Regions from separate parts of the Photobacterium sp. GSS17 genome, predicted to be linked through region 2. Evidence: riboswitches for the same ligand, from Rfam matches in the RefSeq annotation. Region 2 holds a riboswitch; each other region holds the start of a gene.
The links. Region 2 has a riboswitch for thiamine pyrophosphate ahead of thiC (phosphomethylpyrimidine synthase ThiC). Riboswitches for the same ligand answer to the same signal wherever they lie in the genome.

Region 1: it holds a riboswitch for thiamine pyrophosphate, as region 2 does, so the genes downstream of both, thiB (thiamine ABC transporter substrate binding subunit) here and thiC (phosphomethylpyrimidine synthase ThiC) in region 2, are expected to answer to the same signal.
Region 3: it holds a riboswitch for thiamine pyrophosphate, as region 2 does, so the genes downstream of both, thiD (bifunctional hydroxymethylpyrimidine kinase/phosphomethylpyrimidine kinase) here and thiC (phosphomethylpyrimidine synthase ThiC) in region 2, are expected to answer to the same signal.

What each region holds. Positions count from the first base shown of each region.
Region 1 is NZ_CP117517.1:388,640-396,282, reverse strand. Features, by position in the region: gene leuA (2-isopropylmalate synthase) at 1-757, shown strand, start outside; gene leuB (3-isopropylmalate dehydrogenase) at 760-1,848, shown strand; gene leuC (3-isopropylmalate dehydratase large subunit) at 1,886-3,334, shown strand; gene leuD (3-isopropylmalate dehydratase small subunit) at 3,353-3,955, shown strand; gene PGW97_RS01890 (DUF547 domain-containing protein) at 4,243-5,022, shown strand; TPP riboswitch at 5,121-5,229, shown strand; gene thiB (thiamine ABC transporter substrate binding subunit) at 5,298-6,308, shown strand; gene thiP (thiamine/thiamine pyrophosphate ABC transporter permease ThiP) at 6,344-7,643, shown strand, end outside.
Region 2 is NZ_CP117517.1:3,507,182-3,514,824, forward strand. Features, by position in the region: gene thiH (2-iminoacetate synthase ThiH) at 1-576, opposite strand, end outside; gene PGW97_RS16055 (thiazole synthase) at 586-1,383, opposite strand; gene thiS (sulfur carrier protein ThiS) at 1,384-1,605, opposite strand; gene PGW97_RS16065 (HesA/MoeB/ThiF family protein) at 1,602-2,372, opposite strand; gene thiE (thiamine phosphate synthase) at 2,375-3,610, opposite strand; gene thiC (phosphomethylpyrimidine synthase ThiC) at 3,610-5,532, opposite strand; TPP riboswitch at 5,651-5,748, opposite strand; gene PGW97_RS16080 (universal stress protein) at 5,818-6,249, opposite strand; gene crcB (fluoride efflux transporter CrcB) at 6,415-6,798, shown strand; tRNA gene PGW97_RS16090 (tRNA-Trp) at 7,033-7,109, opposite strand; tRNA gene PGW97_RS16095 (tRNA-Trp) at 7,424-7,500, opposite strand; tRNA gene PGW97_RS16100 (tRNA-Asp) at 7,537-7,613, opposite strand.
Region 3 is NZ_CP117518.1:1,054,942-1,062,584, forward strand. Features, by position in the region: gene PGW97_RS21255 (hypothetical protein) at 1-252, opposite strand, end outside; gene PGW97_RS21260 (S66 family peptidase) at 255-1,265, opposite strand; gene PGW97_RS21265 (GFA family protein) at 1,305-1,724, opposite strand; TPP riboswitch at 2,257-2,353, shown strand; gene thiD (bifunctional hydroxymethylpyrimidine kinase/phosphomethylpyrimidine kinase) at 2,425-3,252, shown strand; gene PGW97_RS21275 (ABC transporter ATP-binding protein) at 3,259-4,014, shown strand; partial or broken gene PGW97_RS21280 (ABC transporter permease) at 4,169-4,897, shown strand; gene PGW97_RS21285 (ABC transporter substrate-binding protein) at 4,933-5,880, shown strand; gene tenA (thiaminase II) at 6,008-6,679, shown strand; gene PGW97_RS21295 (YdcF family protein) at 6,898-7,566, opposite strand.

The sequences.
Region 1 (7,643 bases), 460 kb from region 2:
GATCTCACGGACCAGCAAGCTGGTCAGCCAGCTGTGCAACATGCCGATTCAGGCCAACAAAGCGATTGTCGGTGCCAATGCCTTCAGCCACTCGTCCGGTATCCATCAGGACGGCATGCTGAAGAACAAGAACACTTACGAAATCATGACGCCGGAATCCATCGGCCTGAAAAACCAGGCGCTGAACCTGACATCCCGCTCCGGCCGTGCCGCCGTAAAAAGCCACATGGACACCATGGGCTACAACGAGAACGAATACGATCTGGATACCCTGTACGCCGACTTCCTGAAGCTGGCAGACCGCAAGGGTCAGGTGTTCGACTACGATCTGGAAGCGTTGATGTATTTTGCCAACCTGCGTGAAGAAGACGATTTCTACAAGCTGAACTACCTGAGCGTTCAGTCCGGCAGCGTGATGGCGACCACCAGTATCAAACTGCAGTGCGGGGATGAAGAAAAATGTGAGGCCGCGGTCGGTAACGGCCCGGTCGACGCCCTGTACCAATGTATTTACCGCCTGACCGGCTACGAGATCGTGCTGGATAAATTCGACCTGACCGCCAAAGGTGAAGGGGAAGATGGCCTGGGCCAGGCCGATATTATTGCCAACTACAAAGGCCGTAAGTACCACGGTACCGGCCTGGCTACCGACATTGTCGAGGCCTCAGGTCAGGCATTGCTGCATGTGATCAACAGCATCCACCGCGCAGAGCAAATCGAACAAATCAAACAAAAATCCCATATGGAGACAGTATAACCATGGCAGGTACTTACAATATCGCCGTTTTACCGGGTGACGGCATTGGCCCGGAAGTCATGCAGCAAGCCCACAAAGTGTTGGATGCCGCGCAGGAAAAATTCGGCTTTACCCTGAATTGCAAAGAATACGATGTCGGTGGCATTGCCATCGACAACCACGGCTGTCCGTTACCAGAAGCGACCCTGAAAGGCTGTGAAGCGGCAGACGCGATCTTGTTTGGCTCAGTCGGCGGCCCGAAATGGGAACACCTGCCACCCAATGATCAGCCGGAGCGCGGCGCGTTGCTGCCACTGCGCAAGCATTTCCAGCTGTTTTGCAACCTGCGTCCGGCGCAAATCCATACGGGTCTAGAGCGTTTTTCCCCGCTGCGAGCTGACATTTCCGAGCGTGGTTTTGACATCGTGGTGGTGCGCGAGCTGACCGGCGGCATTTACTTCGGCCAGCCAAAAGGGCGCGAAGGGTCAGGGCCGGAAGAAAAAGCCTTTGATACTGAGATCTACCACCGCTACGAGATTGAGCGCATTGCCCGGATCGCGTTTGAATCAGCCAAGCTGCGCGGCAAAAAAGTATGCTCGATTGATAAAGCGAACGTGCTGCAAAGCTCAATTCTGTGGCGTGAAGTGGTGGAAGAGATTGCCAAAGACTACCCGGACGTGAGCCTGAGCCACATGTACATCGACAACGCGACCATGCAGCTGATCAAAGATCCGGCGCAATTTGACGTCATGCTGTGCTCCAACATTTTCGGTGACATCATTTCCGATGAATGCGCCATGATCACCGGCTCAATGGGGATGCTGCCTTCTGCCAGCCTGAACCAGGACAAGTTCGGCATGTACGAGCCAGCAGGCGGCTCAGCACCGGATATTGCCGGTAAAAACATCGCCAACCCGGTGGCACAAATTCTGTCGGCAGCACTGATGCTGCGTTACAGCCTGGGCGAAGAGCAGGCAGCTCGCGCGATTGAACAGGCCGTTTCACAGGCGCTGGAAGCTGGCGAGCTGACCGCCGATCTAGCCGGTAACAGCCCGGCGCTGAGCACCAGCGAAATGGGTGACCGCATCGCCCACTATATTCGCCAGGCCTAAATCGCCCGGACATTATAAAAACAGGGAGCAAACCACAATGTCGACAACTAACGCGCCAGAGACACAAGCGCCAAGGACGCTTTACCAGAAAGTTTACGATGCCCATGTCGCCGTCGCGGCCGAAGGCGAAACCCCGATCCTGTATATCGACCGTCACCTAGTGCATGAAGTCACCTCACCGCAGGCCTTTGACGGCCTGCGCGAAAAAGGCCGTCCGGTACGCCAGGTCGGCAAAACCTTTGCCACCATGGATCATAACGTCTCAACCCAGACCAAAGACATCAAAGCCTCCGGCGAGATGGCCCGGATCCAGATGGAAACGCTGGCCAAGAACTGTGAAGAGTTCGGGGTCACTCTGTACGACCTGAACCACAAATATCAGGGTATCGTGCACGTGATGGGGCCGGAGTTGGGGATTACCCTGCCGGGGATGACCATCGTGTGTGGCGATTCCCACACCGCCACTCACGGCGCCTTCGGCTCGCTGGCTTTCGGCATCGGCACCTCCGAAGTTGAGCACGTCTTGGCGACCCAGACCCTCAAGCAGTCTCGCGCCAAGACCATGAAAATCGAGGTCAAAGGCAAAGTGGCACCGGGTATCACCGCGAAAGATATCGTGCTGGCGATCATCGGCAAAACCACCGCCGCGGGCGGAACCGGTTATGTGGTCGAATTCTGTGGCGAGGCGATCACCGACCTGTCGATGGAAGGCCGGATGACAGTATGTAACATGGCGATTGAGCTGGGCGCCAAAGCCGGCCTGATCGCGCCAGACCAGACCACGTTCGACTACGTCAAGGGCCGACACTTTGCCCCGACCGGCGCTGACTGGGATGCTGCAATCACCTACTGGCAGACCCTGAAAACCGATGCCGGAGCCGCATACGACGCCGTGGTCACTCTGAATGCCAAAGACATCAAACCGCAGATCACCTGGGGAACCAACCCGGGCCAGGTAATTGCCGTGGACGAGCCAATTCCGTCTCCGGCAGACTTCAGCGACCCGGTTGAAAAAGCCTCCGCGGAAAAAGCACTGGCCTACATGGGGCTGGAAGCCGGCAAAAAGCTGTCTGATTTTTCAATCGACAAAGTCTTTATCGGTTCATGCACCAACTCACGCATTGAAGACATGCGCGCTGCCGCGGCCATTGCTAAAGGCCGTAAAGTCGCCCCGAACGTTCAGGCCCTGGTGGTACCGGGTTCAGAGCAGGTGAAAGCGCAGGCCGAGCAAGAAGGGCTGGATAAGATCTTTATTGAAGCCGGTTTTGAATGGCGTCTGCCGGGCTGCTCGATGTGTCTGGCGATGAACAACGACCGTCTGGGCCCGGGAGAGCGCTGCGCATCCACCAGCAACCGTAACTTCGAAGGCCGTCAGGGCCGTGATGGCCGCACGCACCTGGTCAGCCCGGCCATGGCTGCCGCCGCGGCGTGTGCTGGCCACTTTGTCGATATCCGCGAGCTGGAACCAGAAGCTGCGACAGCATAATCAGAAGGAACGAAAGTAATGACAGGATTTAAACAACATACCGGCCTGGTAGTTCCTCTGGATGCTGCCAACGTGGATACCGATGCCATTATCCCGAAGCAGTTTTTGCAGAAAGTCACCCGTACCGGTTTCGGCAAGCACCTGTTTCATGACTGGCGTTTTCTGGATGATGCCGGTGAACAGCCTAACCCGGGCTTTGTCATGAACGCGCCGCGCTATCAGGGTGCCAGCATTCTGCTGGCGCGGGAAAACTTCGGGTGCGGTTCATCCCGTGAGCACGCCCCGTGGGCGCTGGCCGATTACGGCATCAAAGTGATGATTGCACCGAGCTTTGCTGACATTTTCTACGGTAACTCGATCAACAACCAGATGGTACCGGTTCGCCTGAGCGAAGCAGAAGTCGACGAACTGTTCCAGTTTGTGGCTGCGACCGAAGGGGCAGAAATCATAGTGGATCTGGAAACCATGACCGTCAGCGCGAACGGCAAACAATATCACTTTGAGATTGACGAGTTCCGCCGTCATTGCCTGCTGAACGGCCTGGATAATATCGGCCTGACGCTGCAGCACGAAGACAAGATCGCCGAGTATGAAAGCCGAATTCCGGCCTTCCTGGCGTAACCTTCAGGAACATCACACAACGCCAGTTTCATCAGCCCCGAGCTTGCTCGGGGCTGTTTCGTTCCGGCCCCTGTTCGCGGTGTCAGCCGGTATCACCAGAGGGCGGACATGCCACAACGTTCGAGCCCTGAACAGCCATACGCAAACAGAGCGTACGAACAGACAACACAAACAAGAACAAGAACAGGAACAGGAACAGTGGAAAAACGTCGGGAACGTGGAAAGATATCAGCGATTCGCCGGTCATCTACACTTGATCACGTCACATCTGTATACAAGGACATCCCATGCGTTTGCTCATTGCCTTAGCCCTGCTCCTGCTGTCGAACGGCAGTATGGCCGCCCCCAAAGCCGACCTCTGGCCGTACTGGCAGGCCAGCCAACCCACCAGCAGCACCACCATCGATCACAGCCGCTGGCAGCAACTGCTGGATAAGTATCTGGTGGTTTCCCCCCAACAAACCCTGTTCCGCTACCGTCAGGTCAACGATACCGATCGCTATGAACTGGGCCACTACCTGCGTGATTTGGCAGGGCAAGATCCCCGTTGGCTGAACCGGAATGAGCAGTTCGCCTACTGGGTTAACCTCTATAACGCCCTGACCGTGAAGCTGATTCTGGATAACTACCCGGTCTCTTCCATCACCAAGCTGGGCGGCTTGTTCAGCTTCGGACCGTGGGACGAGACGCTGATTACCATTGCCGGTCAAAAGCTGACCCTCAATGACATTGAGCACCGGATCCTGCGCCCTATCTGGCGCGATCCACGCATTCATTACGTGGTCAACTGCGCCAGTCTGGGCTGCCCGGATCTCCAGCCGCAAGCCTTCACCGCCGCCAACCATGACGCGCTGCTGGAACAATCCGCCAAGCGTTTTATCAACAGTCGCAAGGGCGTGGCAGTTGAACAGGATAAGGTGCGCCTGTCCTCAATTTATGACTGGTACGCCAGCGATTTCGGCAATCTTAGCCAGCTGCAGGCACACCTCAATCAATACCGCCAACAACCGGTGCAACTCAATCACGTTCGCTATGACTACAACTGGGCGCTGAACGAAGCCCGCTGAGGCCCTCTTATGCCCCTCGCGGCAACCGCGGCGAGTGAGCGGAGGCTCCCAGCAGTATCAGGGGTAGCAACCGGGCGCAGCGCAGATTACAATAGCGCCTTGTTCTCATGGGGTGTCTGGCACCGTTCCGGACTGAGATTGCGGCAGCAAAACCCACAGAACCTGATCCAGTTAGCACTGGCGTAGGAATTGAGACCCCGATAGTTTGCCTTATCACGGCAGCATGAGGCTGCCAGCTCTCAACCCTGTGCCCCTAATTTCCCCTCTCTTGCCGGATGCAAGCGTATCAGGAGCGTACAGTGAATAAGCTACTACCTATTTTGACCCTTTCTCTCGCCGCGGGCACCGCCTGGGCCGATGACAACACCCTGACAGTATACACCTACAGCTCCTTTGCTTCGGAGTGGGGACCGGGACCGGCTGTGGAAAAAGCCTTTGAAGCCGAATGCGGCTGTAACCTGGAATTCGTGGCCCTGGATGACGGAGTATCAATTCTGAACCGGGTGCGTCTGGAAGGAAAAAACACCAAGGCCGATATTCTGCTGGGTCTGGATAACAACCTGATCAGCGAAGCCAAAAAAACCGGCCTGCTGGCCGAGCATCACCTGACCATGCCAGCACTGGCGCTGCCAACTGGCTGGCAAGACAGCACATTCGTGCCTTTTGATTATGGGTATTTTGCCTTTATCTACGACAGCAGCAAGCTGAAGAATCCGCCGAAAAGCCTTGATGAACTGGTTAAGCGTGACGATCTGAAGATCATCTATCAGGATCCACGCACCTCCACGCCGGGCCAGGGTCTGATGCTGTGGGTGAAATCAGTCTACGGTGACAAAGCCGGTGAAGCCTGGCAGCAGCTTGCCAAGAAAACCGTCACGGTCACCAAAGGCTGGTCGGAAGCCTACAGCATGTTCCTGAAAGGGGAATCTGATATGGTGCTGTCCTACACCACCTCGCCGGCTTATCACCTGATCGCGGAAAACGACGCCAAATACAAGGCCGCGGATTTCAGCGAAGGCCATTACATGCAAGTTGAAGTTGCCGCCAAGCTGAAGGGTAGCGATAACCAGAAGCTGGCCGATCAGTTCCTGGCCTTCATGCTGAGCGACACCTTCCAGCAGGTGATCCCAACCGGTAACTGGATGTACCCGGTCACCCAGCAAGCCCTGCCAGCAGGTTTTGAGCAGCTGACGCTGCCCGCTAAAGCGCTGGAATTCACGGCCGATGAGATCGCGACCCAGCGCCGCAACTGGATCCGTGAATGGCAACACGCTCTGACTCAGTAAACAGGCACGTAATCTTGACACATCGCACCACCCCAATGCCCGGCCTGATCACGGCCGGGTTGATCAGCCTGTTAGTACTGGGCGCGCTGGGCGCCCTGATCAGCCAGGCCAGCGACCTGCAATTCATCAGCCTGTGGCAGGATCCGTATCTGCGCCATGTCACCCGCTTCTCCTTTTGGCAGGCGTTCCTGTCGACCCTGTTCAGCGTGCTGCCGGCCATTCCGGTCGCCTACGCCCTGTCCCGCCGCCGTTTTCCCGGCAAGGCTATGCTGCTCAGGCTATTTGCCATGACGCTGGTGTTGCCGGTATTGGTGGCGGTCTTTGGCCTGCTGGCGATTTACGGCAACAACGGCCTGCTCACCCAGTGGCTGGTGTCGCTGACCGGTGACAAGCCGTTCTCCATTTATGGTTTGCAGGGCATCCTGCTGGCCCACGTCTTCCTCAATCTGCCGCTGGCCACCCGCCTGCTGCACCAGTGTCTGGAAGGCATTCCCTATGAACAGCATCAGCTGGCCAGCCACCTTGGCCTGTCGAGCTGGCAGACTTTCCGTTTTGTTGCCTGGCCGCGTTTGCGCCAGCAGCTTCCCCATGCTGCCGGGCTGGTCTTTATGCTGTGCTTTACCAGTTTTGCGGTCATCATGGCACTGGGTGGCGGCCCCAAGGCCACAACCATTGAGCTGGCGATCTATCAGGCGCTGCGTTATGACTTCGATCTCGCTGGCGGAGCCCTGCTGGCACTGTGGCAAATGCTGCTGTGCTGCAGCCTGGTGCTGCTAACCCAGCGTCTGGCCAAGCCGCTGGCGACCTCCAGCCAGTCCACCGGAAAACCGCGTCCAGATCAGTTCGACAGCCTGGCCAGCAAGGTCTGGGACTGGTTCTGGCTCAGCCTGGTGTTGCTGCTGGTACTGCCACCGCTGCTGGCGGTGATCAGTGCCGGGCTGAACCCGCAAACCCTGACGCTGCTTCAGGATCCCTCTCTGTGGCAGGCGATCAGCCACTCGCTGCAAATCGCCCTTGGCTCTTGCCTGCTGGCCCTGCTTGGCGGGATAGCCATTCTGCTGACCAGCCGCCAATGGCGATTGCATCGCGCCCGATGGCGGGCGGATGGCCTGGAGCTGATCGGCACCGTGATCTTGGTTACCCCGGGGCTGGTGATCAGCACCGGCCTGTTCCTGCTGCTGCGCCAGTTTACCGATGCCTTCGGGGCGGCATTCTGGGTGGTGGTTGCGGTCAACGCCCTGATGGCGCTACCGTATGTGCTGAAAACCCTGAGCCAGCCGATGCTTCATGTCGCCCAGCAGTATGATCCGCTGTGCCACAGCCTAGGCATGCACG
Region 2 (7,643 bases):
GTGCTGGGCATAGGTCGGTGCGCTGTAGGTTTCCTGATACACCATGACCGCATCCAGACCGAGCGTTTTCAGCTCAGCATAGTCCGCCTGATCCAGCGGCTGCACTTCCATCGACAGATAACTGAAGTGGGACTTGATGCGCGGCAGCGCCTCACGGAAATAGTCCATCCCAACCTTACGTTCATGCTCGCCGGTCACCAGCAGGATATTGTCGAAGTTCAGGGCTTTGATTGCCTCACACTCGCGCTCTATCTCAGCCAGATTCAGGGTACGTCGCTTGATCCGGTTATCCATCGAAAACCCGCAATAAGTGCAGGAATTGGCACACAGATTCGACAAATACAACGGGACATAAAACGAGATGGTACGCCCGAACCGCTTGCGGGTCAGCGCTGCCGATTGCTGCGCCATCTGCTCCAGATACGGCTCTGCCGCCGGGGAAATCAGGGCTTTGAAATCTTCCAGATCCCGCTTTGGCTTACGCAGTGCCCGCTCCACATCCGTTGCAGTTTTGCTGTAAATCGACAGCCGGACATCATCCCAGTCCAGCTGCTGCCATACATCCACATAGCTCATGGCGCCCCCTTAGGCTGTCGGATCGAAGGCCGTCGCCAGTACCGGCTGGTCGAGAAACGCGGTCAGCGGACTGGAGGCGATGGCATGGTTTACCGTCCCGGCCAGACCGGCTTCGTACGCCATCCGGCCACTCTCCACCGCCAGCCGGAACGCACGCCCCATCGCAATGGGATCGGCCGCCGCCGCAATCGCGGTATTCACCAGCACGGCATCAGCCCCCATTTCCATCGCTTCAGCAGCATGCGAGGGTGCCCCAATCCCGGCATCCACCACCACCGGCACCCGGGCCTGATCGATGATAATTTCCAGAAAATCCCGTGACGCCAATCCCTTGTTGGAACCAATCGGCGCGCCCAGCGGCATCACGGCGGCACAACCGACTTCTTCCAGCCGCTTACACAGCACCGGATCTGCATGGCAGTACGGCAACACGATAAAGCCTTCGCGCACCAGTATTTCCGCTGCCGCCAGGGTTTCAATCGGGTCCGGCATCAAGTATTTCGGATCCGGGTGGATTTCCAATTTCAGCCAGTTAGTGCCTAACGCCTCACGCGCCAGCTTAGCCGCAAAGACCGCTTCTTTGGCATTCTTGGCTCCGGAGGTATTCGGTAGCAGGCTAAGCCCGGCCGCCTGAATCGGCGCCAGGATATCATCATCGCGGTTATCTATATCGACCCGTTTCAGCGCCATGGTCACCAGCTCGGAACCCGAAGCAATCAGGGATTCGGCCATCACGGTCCGGTTAGCGTACTTACCGGTACCGGTAAACAACCGGGATGAAAAGGTTTTATCGGCAATCTTAAGCATTCAGCCTCCTGCTATCGCTTGAAACAGGGCAATACGATCCCCTGCACTAAGTACCGTGGCATCCCAGGTACTGCGGGCCACTATCTCATCGTTCAGTGCCACCGCGGTGGCATCCAGCGGCATTGCCAGCTGGGTAAGCAGCGCTGATAAGGTGGTGTCATCTGCCGGGATCTCGACCGGCTTATCATTGACCCGGATTTGAATCGCGGTTGTCGTTGTCATTCGTTGCTCTCTCCTGTGCCGCAAACCGGGCACCTGTGATCATGCGCTAAGCGAAAGGATTGCCACGTCATGTTCAGGCCATCGAACTGCTTGAGGGTCGCAAACCCCACGTCACCGGCACCGGCCAGCAACTTGATTGTCTCCAGCGCCTGTAAGGTGCCGATCGTGCCAACCACCGGCCCGGCAATACCGCTATTGCTGCAGTTCTGCGGCTGATCCGTAGCACCGGGACGGCGGGGAAACAGGCAGTGATAGCACGGCCCCTGACCGGCGCGAAAATCAAACGCCATCAGTTGCCCCTGCCAGCGGATGGCCGCTCCGGCAATCAGGGGCTTTCGAGCCTCCAGGCATGCCTGATTAACCGCGTGGCGGGTCTCCAGGTTGTCAGAGCAATCCAGCACCACATCGGCCAAGGCGACTTCCATCGCGAGCCGCTGACCGGCCAGTCTGGCCTTAACCGGACGTACCCGAATGTGAGGATTCAGCGCCCGCAATTGATCGGCTGCCTGTTCGGCTTTCGCCAGCCCGGCATCGCTGTCACGGTAAATCACCTGACGCTGAAGGTTCGAGCTTTCCACCTCGTCATCATCGGCAATCACCAGATGACCAATGCCCGCACCGGCCAGATACAAAGCCGCCGCCGAGCCCAGTCCACCGGCCCCAACCAGCAGTACCTGCGCCTGACTGAGCTTCGCCTGTCCTGTCTCACCGATTTCCGGCAGCATGATCTGACGGTTGTAACGCAAGAATTCCTGATCGCTTAGCATAGTCAGTCCTGTTGTGAGGGCCGCGGCGTGAGGATCTGGTTGAACGCCGCCACCGCCTGCGCCGGATCCGCCGCCTGCGTCACGGCGCGCACGACCGCGACACTGGTGATCCCGGTACGCCAGACGCGTTCCGCCCGTTCCAGATCAATGCCGCCAATAGCCACCGTCGGGAACGCTTCACCAATCAGTTTCTGATACAGCGCCAGACGACTCAGCCCTTGGGGCTTTGATGGCATCTCTTTGGTGGTGGTCGGGAAGATATGACCCAGGGCGATATAGCTGGGCGCAAACTCTGCCGCCCGCAAAATTTCATAATAACCGTGGGTCGACAGGCCCAGCCGTAATCCGGCCTGCTGGATAGCAGCCAAATCCGCGGTTTCCAAATCTTCCTGGCCGAGGTGTACCCCGTACGCCCGATGCGCAATCGCCAGTTGCCAGTAGTCGTTAATAAACACCTGAGCCTGATGCTGCTCACCGGCCTGAATCACGCGGTCAACCTGCTCAGCCAGATCTGGAGCTGTCGGGTCTTTGATCCGTAGCTGGGTTAGCTTGACGTCCAGTGCCAGCAGTGTTTCTACCCACTGGGCCGTATCCACTACCGGATACAACGCCATCTGTTCGCGGTTCATGGGTGCAAACGGTGCCACCGCGACTTCTGTACTTGTCCAGCCCAGCGCTTGTACTTCCGGGTGGTTCGCCGTCAGCGGACGCGGAAACAACGCTCTGGCCACCGGCCAGCTGACCTCACCATAGCCGTTGGCATGGGTTTCGAGATACCCCCGGGCATGTGCCCGCGCTAGTGTCACGGCATCTTCCAGCGGATAATCCAGTGCCAGCGCAGCCAGCAGCATTGCTCGTTGCGGCTCACTGGCCCCGGCATGGTGGCAGTAAACCGCACGGGCCTCGCCGTTGTGATGCCACATATCGACACAACCGCTGTCCGTCGGCAAACCACACACCACCAGGTTAGGAGTGGCAGCCACTTTCCGCTGCATGTCAGCCACGGCAGGATATGGCGCGATCCATTGATCGCGCACGTCATATCCCATTGCGACAGGTTCGGCGGGGTTAAACGCCACCGCGAACGTACACCCGCCGACCTCCATGTCTACCACTGCCGACTCACTCCAGCCCACACTGACGGGCTCCCCTAACTGATACTTGTCGGCCGCCGCCAGCAGCGGCTCAAGATGCATCAACAAGGGGGTCAGGTGATCGGGTAAACACAACGCGTTCATTAGCTTTCCTCTTCAAGGGGATGGTAGAGCTCGCTTCCCCGGGCACGGAACTCCTGCGCTTTCTGCTGCATCCCTTCCAGCGGATCATCCAGCAGTTTGATCGTCAACGCGGCCTCCTGCTCGAGACCGCTGGCATACTCACGGACTTCCTGAGAGATCTTCATGGAGCAGAATTTCGGCCCGCACATTGAGCAGAAGTGAGCAATTTTGCCGGACTCCTGAGGGAGGGTTTCATCGTGGTAGGCGCGCGCCGTTTCCGGGTCTAAAGCCAGATTAAACTGATCTTCCCAGCGGAACTCAAAACGGGCTTTCGACAATGCGTTGTCCCGCACCTGAGCGCCAGGGTGACCTTTGGCTAAGTCTGCCGCATGGGCGCACAGCTTGTACGTGATCAGACCCACCTTTACGTCTTCCTTGTTCGGCAGCCCCAGATGCTCTTTCGGCGTCACATAACACAGCATGGCACAGCCGTACCAGCCAATCATCGCCGCGCCGATCCCGGAAGTAATGTGGTCGTAGCCCGGCGCAATATCGGTGGTCAGCGGGCCAAGGGTATAGAAAGGCGCTTCGTGGCAGTGCTTGAGCTGCTCTTCCATGTTTTCTTTGATCATGTGCATCGGCACATGCCCCGGCCCTTCAATCATCACCTGTACATCGTATTCCCAGGCAATCTTGGTCAGCTCGCCCAGCGTACGCAGTTCGCTGAACTGGGCCTCATCGTTGGCATCCGCTACCGAGCCCGGACGCAGGCCATCTCCCAGTGACAGAGCGATATCGTACTGAGCACAGATTTCACAAATTTCGCGGAAGTGTTCATACAGGAAGCTTTCTTTGTGGTGTGCCAGACACCACTTGGCCATGATGGAGCCACCACGGGAAACGATGCCGGTCACACGTTTGGCGGTCATCGGGACATAACGCAGCAAGACCCCGGCGTGAATCGTAAAGTAATCGACCCCCTGCTCGGCCTGTTCCAGCAGCGTATCGCGGAACACTTCCCAGTTCAGGTTCTCGGCAATACCGTTCACTTTTTCCAGCGCCTGATACATCGGCACGGTACCGATTGGCACCGGGCTGTTACGGATGATCCACTCACGGGTTTCGTGGATATTACGGCCGGTAGACAGATCCATCACGGTATCGCCGCCCCAGCGGGTCGACCAGACCAGCTTTTCCACTTCCTCTTCAATCGAGGAACTGACCGAGGAGTTACCGATATTGGCATTCACTTTCACCAGGAAATTACGGCCGATGATCATAGGCTCGGATTCCGGGTGGTTGATGTTCGAAGGGATGATCGCACGCCCTTCTGCCACTTCCTGACGAACAAACTCAGGGGTGATATCTTCCGGCAGGTTGGCCCCGAAGTTTTGTCCCGGGTGTTGCTGGGTCAGTACCGCATCGCGATATTCCGCTCGCCCCATGTTTTCCCGGATGGCGATAAATTCCATCTCCGGGGTAATCATTCCCTGACGGGCGTAGTGCAGCTGGGTAACATTCGCGCCGGCTTTGGCACGGCGGATGCGGGCACGCTCACCAAAGCGCAGCTCATCCAGCGTGTCATCCGCCAATCGCTCCTTCGAGTACGCCGAGCTCAGTTCATCCAGCAGTTCAGTATCACCGCGCTCTGCAATCCACTGCTCACGCAGCTTTGGCAGACCGGCATAGATATCAATCGCGTAGTTAGGATCGGTATAGAAACCGGAAGTGTCATAGACTCGGACAGGCTCATTGGGCTCAAAAATCGGGGCGTCTTTGCTACCGCCAACCAGGCTGTCAGCCAGGGTAATTTCCCGCATCGGAACACGAATGTCCTCGCGACTACCAGTGACATAAACCTTTTGGGAATTGGGATAAGCTTGGGTGGTCAGTGAATCGATAAATTGTTTCGCTTCCAGTCTCGCTTGTTTGCGATTCGACATAGCAATTTCCTTGATGTCCGTAAATGGGGAAGTTGCTTATCGGATGGGTGCGTAAACAAGAGACTACACGTAGGGTGTGCAGCATCATCTGGAACAGCAGCTGCGGATGCAGCAATACAGAAGATTTTCTCTTGTTCCCTTCGCAGGTATTAGCCTGATCAGGTTCTACGGATCCCGCAATGCGGTCTCAGCCTATTGGCACTCCGACAAGTTATCATCGAGTATAAGAGCTAATTGTACAGGCAGCAAGCAGCCTTCCGTCTATTTCACTCAGTCTGTGACAGGTCAGACCGTTGCCTGACAAATCAGAACATCACAGCGCGACTGCTGCGACAGTATCTGGCTGATATTGCCATACCACTGAATACCGGGTTTATGTGCACCAATCAGTACCAGATTGGCACCAATTTGCGTGACCAGCTCTACCAGGTGTTTGGCGACATCACCATCGGCAATATGCAGCGCACGCACCTTATACGGCGATGCCTGAGAAAGTGCAGACAACTGCTGAATACGGGTTGCCTGTAAGTCCCTGTGCGCTTCCTCAAGACCCAGCTCAGCATCCAGAAAGCTCACATTCCCCAACCCCGGCTCGACAAACGCCACGTGCAATTCAGCATGGTTCTGCTGCGCAATGACCCCGGCTTTGACCATCAAGGTATGCGCATCACGGTTATCCGGATCTACCGCCAGTAATATTGTCTGATACAGTGCCATCGCTCCCTCCTCCGTTAACCCATTTCGATGTCAGCCCTTTAAGACTCTGAATGCAATCCAAATCACTTCAATCAATGATTGCAGATTTTCCCCGACACAAAGGTGATCCTTGCCCTGTGTTCGTGGTATTAGTATGGCCACTCTTCATCTGCCGTTGTGATATCTATGAGTCAATTACTTTTTTTGGGACTGATCGCCTTAGGCGGCGCATTTGGCGCTTGCTCCCGCTACCTTATCTCTGAGCTGTGTGTGGCCTTATTAGGGCGAGGATTTCCCTATGGCACACTAGCCGTCAACGTAATTGGCTCTCTGATCATGGGAGTGTTGATGTCAGCCATCAATCAAGGCTGGCTAGAAGCGATCCCGGCCCGCCCATTGATTGGTTTAGGCTTTCTGGGCGCCCTGACGACATTTTCCACGTTTTCCATGGATAACGTTGTCTTGTTGCAACAAGGTGAGTTTCTCAAAGTAGGAATTAACATCCTGCTCAATGTGGCTGTCAGCCTAGCCGCCTGCTTTATCGGCTATCAACTCATACTGAAAAGCTGAGTGAATCCGTTACCTTTTCCAGCATCCATCCCAACAACCTCAGTCCCTGACTGAGGTTTGTTTACGCGCCAGACAAGACAAGCTTTACCCCTGACCACAGTTACCCATCCAGTCATCTACCCGCGGCTTCTGTCATACCATATACCTCGGTGATGCCGTTGAGCCTTGGAAACTCTAGACGTAAAAAAGCCCCTGTCTCGCGTCCGTGACGCATAGACTGAGGCCTTATAAAGATGGCAGGGGTGGAGAGATTCGAACTCCCAACACGCGGATTTGGAATCCGCTGCTCTGCCAATTGGAGCTACACCCCTAATATTGTTTACGAAATTATTCTATCGACTCAACGCCAGAGGTCAATGCTGATTGTTTCGGTATTGCTCACAGATTTGATGATGAGCACAACTCTCCGCTCGTCTATCTACTCAATTATTCCTTCATCCTACGCACTTTGCACTGTCTCTCATCGCGCTACGCCAAGCCGGCATCATTCCTTGAGACACTCTCTGAGTACAAAGACAAAAACAAAGACAGACTGAAGAGAAGAAGCATAGGAGAATATCTGCTGAATAGTTTTTCAAATTTCAAATGCAAAAAAGCCCCAGCATTTCTGCTGAGGCTTCAAAAGTGGCAGGGGTGGAGAGATTCGAACTCCCAACACGCGGATTTGGAATCCGCTGCTCTGCCAATTGGAGCTACACCCCTGTAGTTATTTTTAAGACTTAACTTTGTCTGAATAAGTGGCGGAGCGGACGGGACTCGAACCCGCGACCCCCGGCGTGACAGGCCGGTATTCTAACCAACTGAACTACCGCTCCACTCAGGATTAACGTTTGTTCAGAACGTTA
Region 3 (7,643 bases), on a different replicon from region 2:
AGTAAAGAGCAAACATGATAGCAGAGTTTCCTTAAATCCGATGGTATTGACACACAGACCTCCTTGTTTGGCTCTTTGATGTAATCGAACATTCGCCCAAAACAGCACCAAAGCAAGATTCCCTAACACGAAAAGATAGCCGAACAGCCATTTCGGGCTATCAAAACTATATAAAATCAAGAGGGTAATACTGATAGCAAGCAGAATCCAAAGGCCGTATAACCCCAATACCAAACGATAGAGGTTCCGCATCCTCACTGTTCCAACCACGGTCCCCGCAGCGATACCGTTTCGGCATCAAAATCAATATCAGCTTTGACACCCAATGGCGTCACTAACATCGGATGTGTATGACAACTGTCAAAGCCATTGAGAATGGGCATTTCCTGATCGTTCAACACTTCCTGCAATACTGCCAGAGGGGTACGTCCGGTTCCTCGATGATTAAAAAGCTCATGTTTACCCAAAATAATGGCGGAAACACGATCAAAAACGCCGCAAAGCTTCAAATGACAAAATGATCGCTCAACGGTTTCAATTCCTTTCAGTGAGTCTTCCAGCAAAAGAATGTCACCTTCCCTAACCTCTGGCATAAACTCACTGCCCCAAATCCCTGTCATGGTATTCAGGTTACCGCCAATGATTCTACCGGACACCGTTCCTGTACCCAGAAACTCCCACCGATTGTCATGGGTTGACTTAGGCGCAGTCTGTTTTTCCCAGTCAATCATTTCCTCGCTCCACTGTGCAGGCACACTGTAGGTAAAGGATTGCTGACGTTCAGAACATAGCAAATCACGAAAGGATGCAAATGTTTTATCCACCAAAGGGGGAAGCTCACCCATCGAGGCCACCAAAGCCGGACCATAGAAGGTAATCAGGCCAGTTTTGGCATAAATACCGAGCAGTAACGCGGTGACATCGGAGTAACCGATGATGATTTTGGGATCGCGTTTCAGCGCCTCATAGTCAATATACGGCAATAACGCATTACTGTTACTTCCCCCAATTGTCGACATAATGCAGCGTACACTCGGGTCACGAATCAATGTGTTCAGTTCACTTACCCGCTCCGCAATCGTCCCCGACCGATAATGATCGCTGCATCCGGTTAATTGTCCGGCTTTGAGCACAAACCCTTGCTGTTCAAGATAGGCTTTTGCGCGCATAAAACGTGTTGGGGCAAACGCGGTGGCTGGGGATGAAGGTGAAAAGAAACCAATCGTATCTCCAGCTTTCAATGGCTTAGGTAAAATAACGTCCATGTTTTCTCCGTACTAAGTGGATATTGAATAGACTCGATATCAGGCACCAGGTTGTTTATCAAATGTCGGCATCCCTTCCGGAATCTGGTACCAGCTCAGTTTTTCACTGACCCAAACGTGCATGGTCGGCGCAAAAACCGTATCGTCAATCATGCCAACCGGTTTCAACTTCAGCTTGATAACGTCCGGTTCTTCCGGATTGAAATGAAAAATCCGATTTCCACAGCCGGAACAAAATTTAGCGTTGTTTCTGTTACCACTCTCAGCCAAGCGTCCCCACTCATGCATCGTCCCGGAAAATTCAATGTCTGCGGCGGACACAATTGCTGTCACACTAAAAGGGCTGGTTGCCAGTTTCTGGCATTCACGGCAATGGCAGGCAATCACTTTCTTCGGTGGTGCTGATAATTTGTAAGTGACCTGACCACACTGACAACTTGCTTCGATCGGATAGCCCATTTTCATTCTCCTTCATGACGGGGTATACAGATATGCCGTTTTGCAACCAAATATTCATCACGATGAATATTCCTTTGCACTATGCCTGAGTCGCCGGTTATTGAAAAGGTGAGGACACATTTAATTCCCAGCAAGTTCAACCCCACATTCTGAGAGCAATGACGCAACCCCCATCAGAAGGAAACATTCATACACAGGCAGCTCCCCTATTAAGGTTGCAGGTAAGGTTACAGGTAAGATTGCAGGCTTATCTCCCGGTAGCAGAGAAAACGGGTGAAAACAGAGCAAAACCAATAGAACGTTTTTATCGCAACAGATCGCAAAAATGGAATACCGCACTGCAGCTAATACTTTGAAAGATTGAGGTTGATCGAGCGACAGGCAACTAACAATAGACATGTTGAAACACAGAATTTTCATCTGTTGTTATTGCTGATTGTTCTAAAAGGTGTTTAAATCAATTTACTTCAGGCGTAAGTCTGAAAAACAATTTAATATTTTCCGGTTTTCGTTTATCTACCGGAAAATCGAAGACTGTTAGTCGGGGAGCCTTGTGCTGAGACCACTCTGTGGGACCCGTTGAACCTGATCCATTTAGCAATGGCGTAGGGAACTAGCTGAATATCAGATCCCACTCTCCCTCACCGGAATCACTGGGCATATCTCTGGCATTAGCTACCTACGCAAGACTGAGGTAGTTATGGCCAATATTTCCAACACTCCAATTACACTCACTATCGCAGGCTCAGACAGCGGTGGTGGCGCAGGCATTCAGGCCGACATTAAGGCTATTTCAGCCACAGGCGGCTACGCCTGCTCCGTTATCACCGCCCTGACGGCACAAAACACCATAGGTGTAACCGGCATTCTGGGTATCGAGCCGGCATTCGTCGAGCAACAACTTGATGCCGTATTCAGTGACCTTCACATCAAAGCCGTAAAAATCGGCATGCTCAGCGACACGAACATTATCCGTGCCGTCGCGCGGAAACTGCGCGAATTTCAACCTGAATTCCTGGTCATTGATCCGGTCATGGTTGCCACCAGCGGGGATCTTCTGCTGCAGGAAGATGCCATTACCACGCTGAAAACGGAATTGCTTCCTTTAGCCACAGTGATCACCCCCAACCTGCCGGAAGCCGCGGCACTGACGCAATTACCGATCCCAGAAAATGAATCGGATATGGAAGCGATGATAGGTGCGCTTCGCACATTAGGGGCACAATCTGTGCTGCTCAAAGGGGGACACCTGGAGAGTGACAAGAACAGTACCGACCTGCTAATCACGGGCACCGATGTTCTCCGCTTTAGCCAACCTCGAGTTGCAACACGTAACACCCATGGCACAGGGTGTACTCTGTCAGCCGCCATTGCTTCGTTTCTGGCTCAAGGCTACCCACTGGCGAAAGCTGTGGGGCACGCCAAGCAGTACATCACACTGGCCATTCAGCATGCGGATGCGCTGACTATCGGTGAAGGACATGGCCCGGTTCACCATTTTTTTGCCGGTCATTATCAACCTGAGTGATCCCGTATGAGTCAATTCTCAACTGGGTGCTCCGTAGACATCCGGCAACTCACCCTGCGGTATCGGGATGCCAACCAACCGCTCTTCTCGTCTCTGGATCTGTCTCTACCGGCGGGTGAGTGGACCTGCCTGCTCGGCAGAAGTGGCTGTGGCAAAACAACCCTCCTCAGATATCTGGCCGGGTTACTGGAAGATCAGGTTGAATGGACGGGCGAGCTGACACCGCACAACCGTCAGCCGACAGCGAATAATATTGCTTACATGGCACAGCAGGATTTACTGCTGCCTTGGCTCAACGTACTGGACAACGTCTGCCTGAGTGCCCGTTTTAATCAGCCGCATAAACCTGACTCCGACAAAGCGCGGCAACTGCTCGCGGCTGTTGGACTGGCTGAGCGTGCATCTGCCATGCCGGATCAATTATCCGGCGGTATGCGTCAGCGCGTTGCGCTGGCGCGAACACTAATGCAGGACAAACCACTGGTACTGATGGATGAACCCTTCTCCGCTCTGGATGCGGTTACCCGCCATAAGCTTCAGACGCTTTCCGCTAATTTGCTGAAAGGCAAAACCGTTTTGTTGATCACGCACGATCCGCAGGAAGCATTGCGGCTCGGTCATCACATTCATGTAATGTCCGGTTCTCCAGCCCGTTTGGAGACGCTGACTGTACCCCATGCGCGGCCGCCAAGAACCTTTGATGCAGAAATGGCTGAGCATCAACAGATGATTATCACTCAGTTGGAGAATGATTATGGCTGACGGTTTCTCGCCTTCACTCAGCAATGAAGCTGTACAAAGCAAAAAGCCCGGTACAGAGACGCTACAGAATCCGCTGATGCTACAACGCCATAGTGCCGATTCTACGCGTAAGAACCTTACAGGTCGTCAAACTGCCGGGCTTGGGATGCAGCTGATGCGTTTCGGGATCAGTGTAGCTGTCATTCTTGGTCTCTGGCAGTCTTGCGTCACCCTGTTTGAGCTACCGCCTTTTATTTTGCCAGGTCCTCTCGCCGTGTTTACCAAGCTGGTAGAGCGCTTTGATGTACTGTGGCAGCACACACTGGTGACCGGCAGCGAAGTGATTCTTGGCCTGATGCTGGGCCTGACCATGGGACTGTTTTTCGCGCTGCAGATGCTGTTGTTTGCACCGCTGCGCCGTTGGTTATTGCCGATTTTGATCACCAGTCAGGCAATTCCGGTGTTCGCAATCGCGCCTATTCTGATGCTCTGGCTGGGGTACGGTATTGCATCAAAAGTCGTCATGGCAGCACTGATCATCTTTTTTCCGGTCACGACCTGCTGTTACGACGGGTTACGGCACACCCCTCACGGTTACCTGGATCTTGCCAAAACCATGGGAGCAACGCGCTGGCAACTGCTGTGGCGAATCCGACTACCTGCTGCCCTGCCTGCCTTAGCGTCCGGTATTCGGGTTGCTGTCGTGGTCGCGCCGATTGGCGCAGTGATCGGAGAATGGGTCGGCTCCAGTGAGGGACTGGGCTACATCATGCTCCAGGCCAATGCCCGAATGTTTGTTGATGAGATGTTTGCCGCCCTGTTCATTCTGGCTTTCTTCTCGGTCACCCTTTACTTCGCAGCCGATATGCTGCTGAAAAAAGCCATTCCATGGCAAAAACAATAACGTCATTTCGCTTGCACAATCAAAAGGAATACACAATGAAATCCCCGATTAAACCGTCTCACCTGTTAGCGACGCTGCTGTCCCTGACAGCCTTCAATGCGGCCGCTGCCGAAAAAGTGACCCTAATGCTGGACTGGTTCGTAAACCCGAACCACGGCCCAATTATTCTGGCAAAAGAAAAAGGCTGGTTTGCCGAACAAGGTCTGGAGGTCGAGATTCAGGAACCCGCCGATCCGAGTGTGCCGGACAAGCTGGTTGCCGCCGGTAAAATTGATCTGGCCGTGTCGTACCAGAGCACGCTGATTTCATCAACAGCTGCCAAGCTGCCGCTGGTTCGCTCTGCCACACTGATTTCCGGCCCGCTGAACTCACTGATTGTGCTGAATAAGTCGGGAATTCACTCTCTGGCCGATCTGAAAGGTAAAAAGATTGGTGTCGCCATTGGCGGAAATGAAGATGCCACCATCGGCACCATGCTGCGCTCTGCCGGTGCCGAGATGGATAACGTCCAGATTATCAACGTAGGCTGGGCACTGTCTTCATCTCTGGCTTCTGGCAAAGTAGATGCCATCTGGGGCGGATTACGCAACTTCGAACTGAACCAGCTTGAGCTGGAAGGCTACGAGGCGACGGCCTTTTATCCGGAAGAGCACGGCGTTCCTCCTTACGATGAACTGATCTTTGTCGCGAACAAGAACAAATATGATCCTGAGGTTATCGCCAAATTCAACCAGGCGCTGGAAAAAGCCACGGTTTACCTGATCAACCACCCGGAGCAAGCCTGGAAAGAGTTTGTAGCTTACTCTCCAGACACACTGAACAATGATCTAAACCGCCACGCCTGGGAAGATACCCTGACCCGCTTTGCGCTGCGTCCGGGGGCCGTCGAGCTGAAACGCTACGATGACTATGCCGCCTTCATGAAAAAGTTCGACATTATCAAGAGCGTACCGGCCGCTAAAGACTATGTACTGACGTTCTGATTCACCTCGCAGCCCGGCGCAAAACCAGCAAAAACCGCAAACAGCAATTTGCCTGAGTTTAGTGTGATAAGCCGGCACCGGGCTGCGTGCCTTGGCGATAACAAAACACAACCAAGAGAGAATACTGATGGACCATAAAGATCTGATTCAATACTGCCAACAGGACTGGGCAGAATACACCGAGCACGAATTCGTTATTCAGCTTGCGCGTGGTGAGCTGAACAAACACGCCTACCTGCATTACCTGAAACAAGACTTCCTGTTCCTCAAGCACTATTCACGGGCGTATGCACTGGCCATTTACAAGTCAGTCACGCTGGAGGAAATGCGAGAGCCCCTGCCCAGCCTGACAGCTCTGCTGCAAACCGAAATGTCACACCACGTGGCATATTGCGGCACCTGGGGGCTGACAGAGCGTGATATGGAAGCCGAGCCGGAAGATTTTGGTACGGTCAGCTACACCCGCTATGTACTGGATACTGGTATGGCGGGAGACAGAACCGATCTGTTTGTAGCTTTAGCGCCTTGTGCTATCGGCTACGGGGTGATTGGTCAGCAACTACTGGCTAACAACGAAACCGTATTGGAAGGTAATCCTTACCGGAGCTGGATTGAGCTTTATGGCGGCGAAGAATTTCAGGCAGGGATGGCAACAACAATTGAACGCCTGGATGCGATGCTGAAAGAAATTCCGCTTAACAGCCAGCGCGGGCAGCGTTTGTGTGAGATATTTAAAACCGCAACCCGCATGGAAGTCGCCTTCTGGCAACAGGGCATGAATGCCGCCCAGCCGATTTAACGGCAGTATGCTGGCTGTGTCTGTTCAGATCAGAGGGGGCTATTCGGCCCCCTCTCTCAAACGCCCTGTCTATACGGATTCAGACCTTATCGTCGCAGCATTTATCTAGCCTTTAGTGGCGGCGATAAGGTGTCTGAAGCGACAAGGTTTCTGAAGCAACAAGGCAATTCAGCCGATATGTTAACTGGCTTGTTTGCCTCACTGGGCTCTGGCGTCGCTTAACTGGTGCTCTCTTCTGGCTCTTTTGCCACTAGATGACCGTCAAACCCCAGCTTCACCAGTTCATTAAATGCTGCCCACACATCGTCAGGAATGTCCTGTTCAATGGCAAAACCATATTGTGGGTACACTTTAATCCGTTCCAAATCCCCCACCATCACGTTCACAACGTCACAAAAGGACAAGTGGTCATCCGGGTAGTTGTCAAAGCTGATTGGCGGAGAGGCAACCATCACCTCTTTGCCCGGCCACTGACACATGAAGGTCGCATAGCTGCGGCGTTCCATAAATGGCTTTTGCACCAAAATAAAACGCTGTGGTGCCAAGCCTTTGGCTTCAAGTAAGGCGCGGGTAAACTGGATATTTTCTCCGGTGTTGGTCGACTGTGGCTCAATCAGAATATCGGAAGCAGGTACGCCCATATCCGTTGCGATAGCAGCGAAAGCTTCAGCTTCTGATGCGTCAAACAGTCCTTGGGTCAGTTCACCAACACCGCCGGAGAAAACCAGATAAGGAGCAAAGCCATCAAGGTAAAGTTGTGCTGCATACTCAGCGACCCGAAGGTCATTACTACATAGCACGACAATGCAATCGGCGGGAGACAAGGTGTGATTGAGCTGGTGATAATTCCATACCTTGGTGGCCAGGGCATGAACCGTTGATGACATAGCATTACTCCTTATCAGTGGGATATTTCCATCGAATGTCATCACCATACATCACGGTATGTGTAAGAAGGTAACAA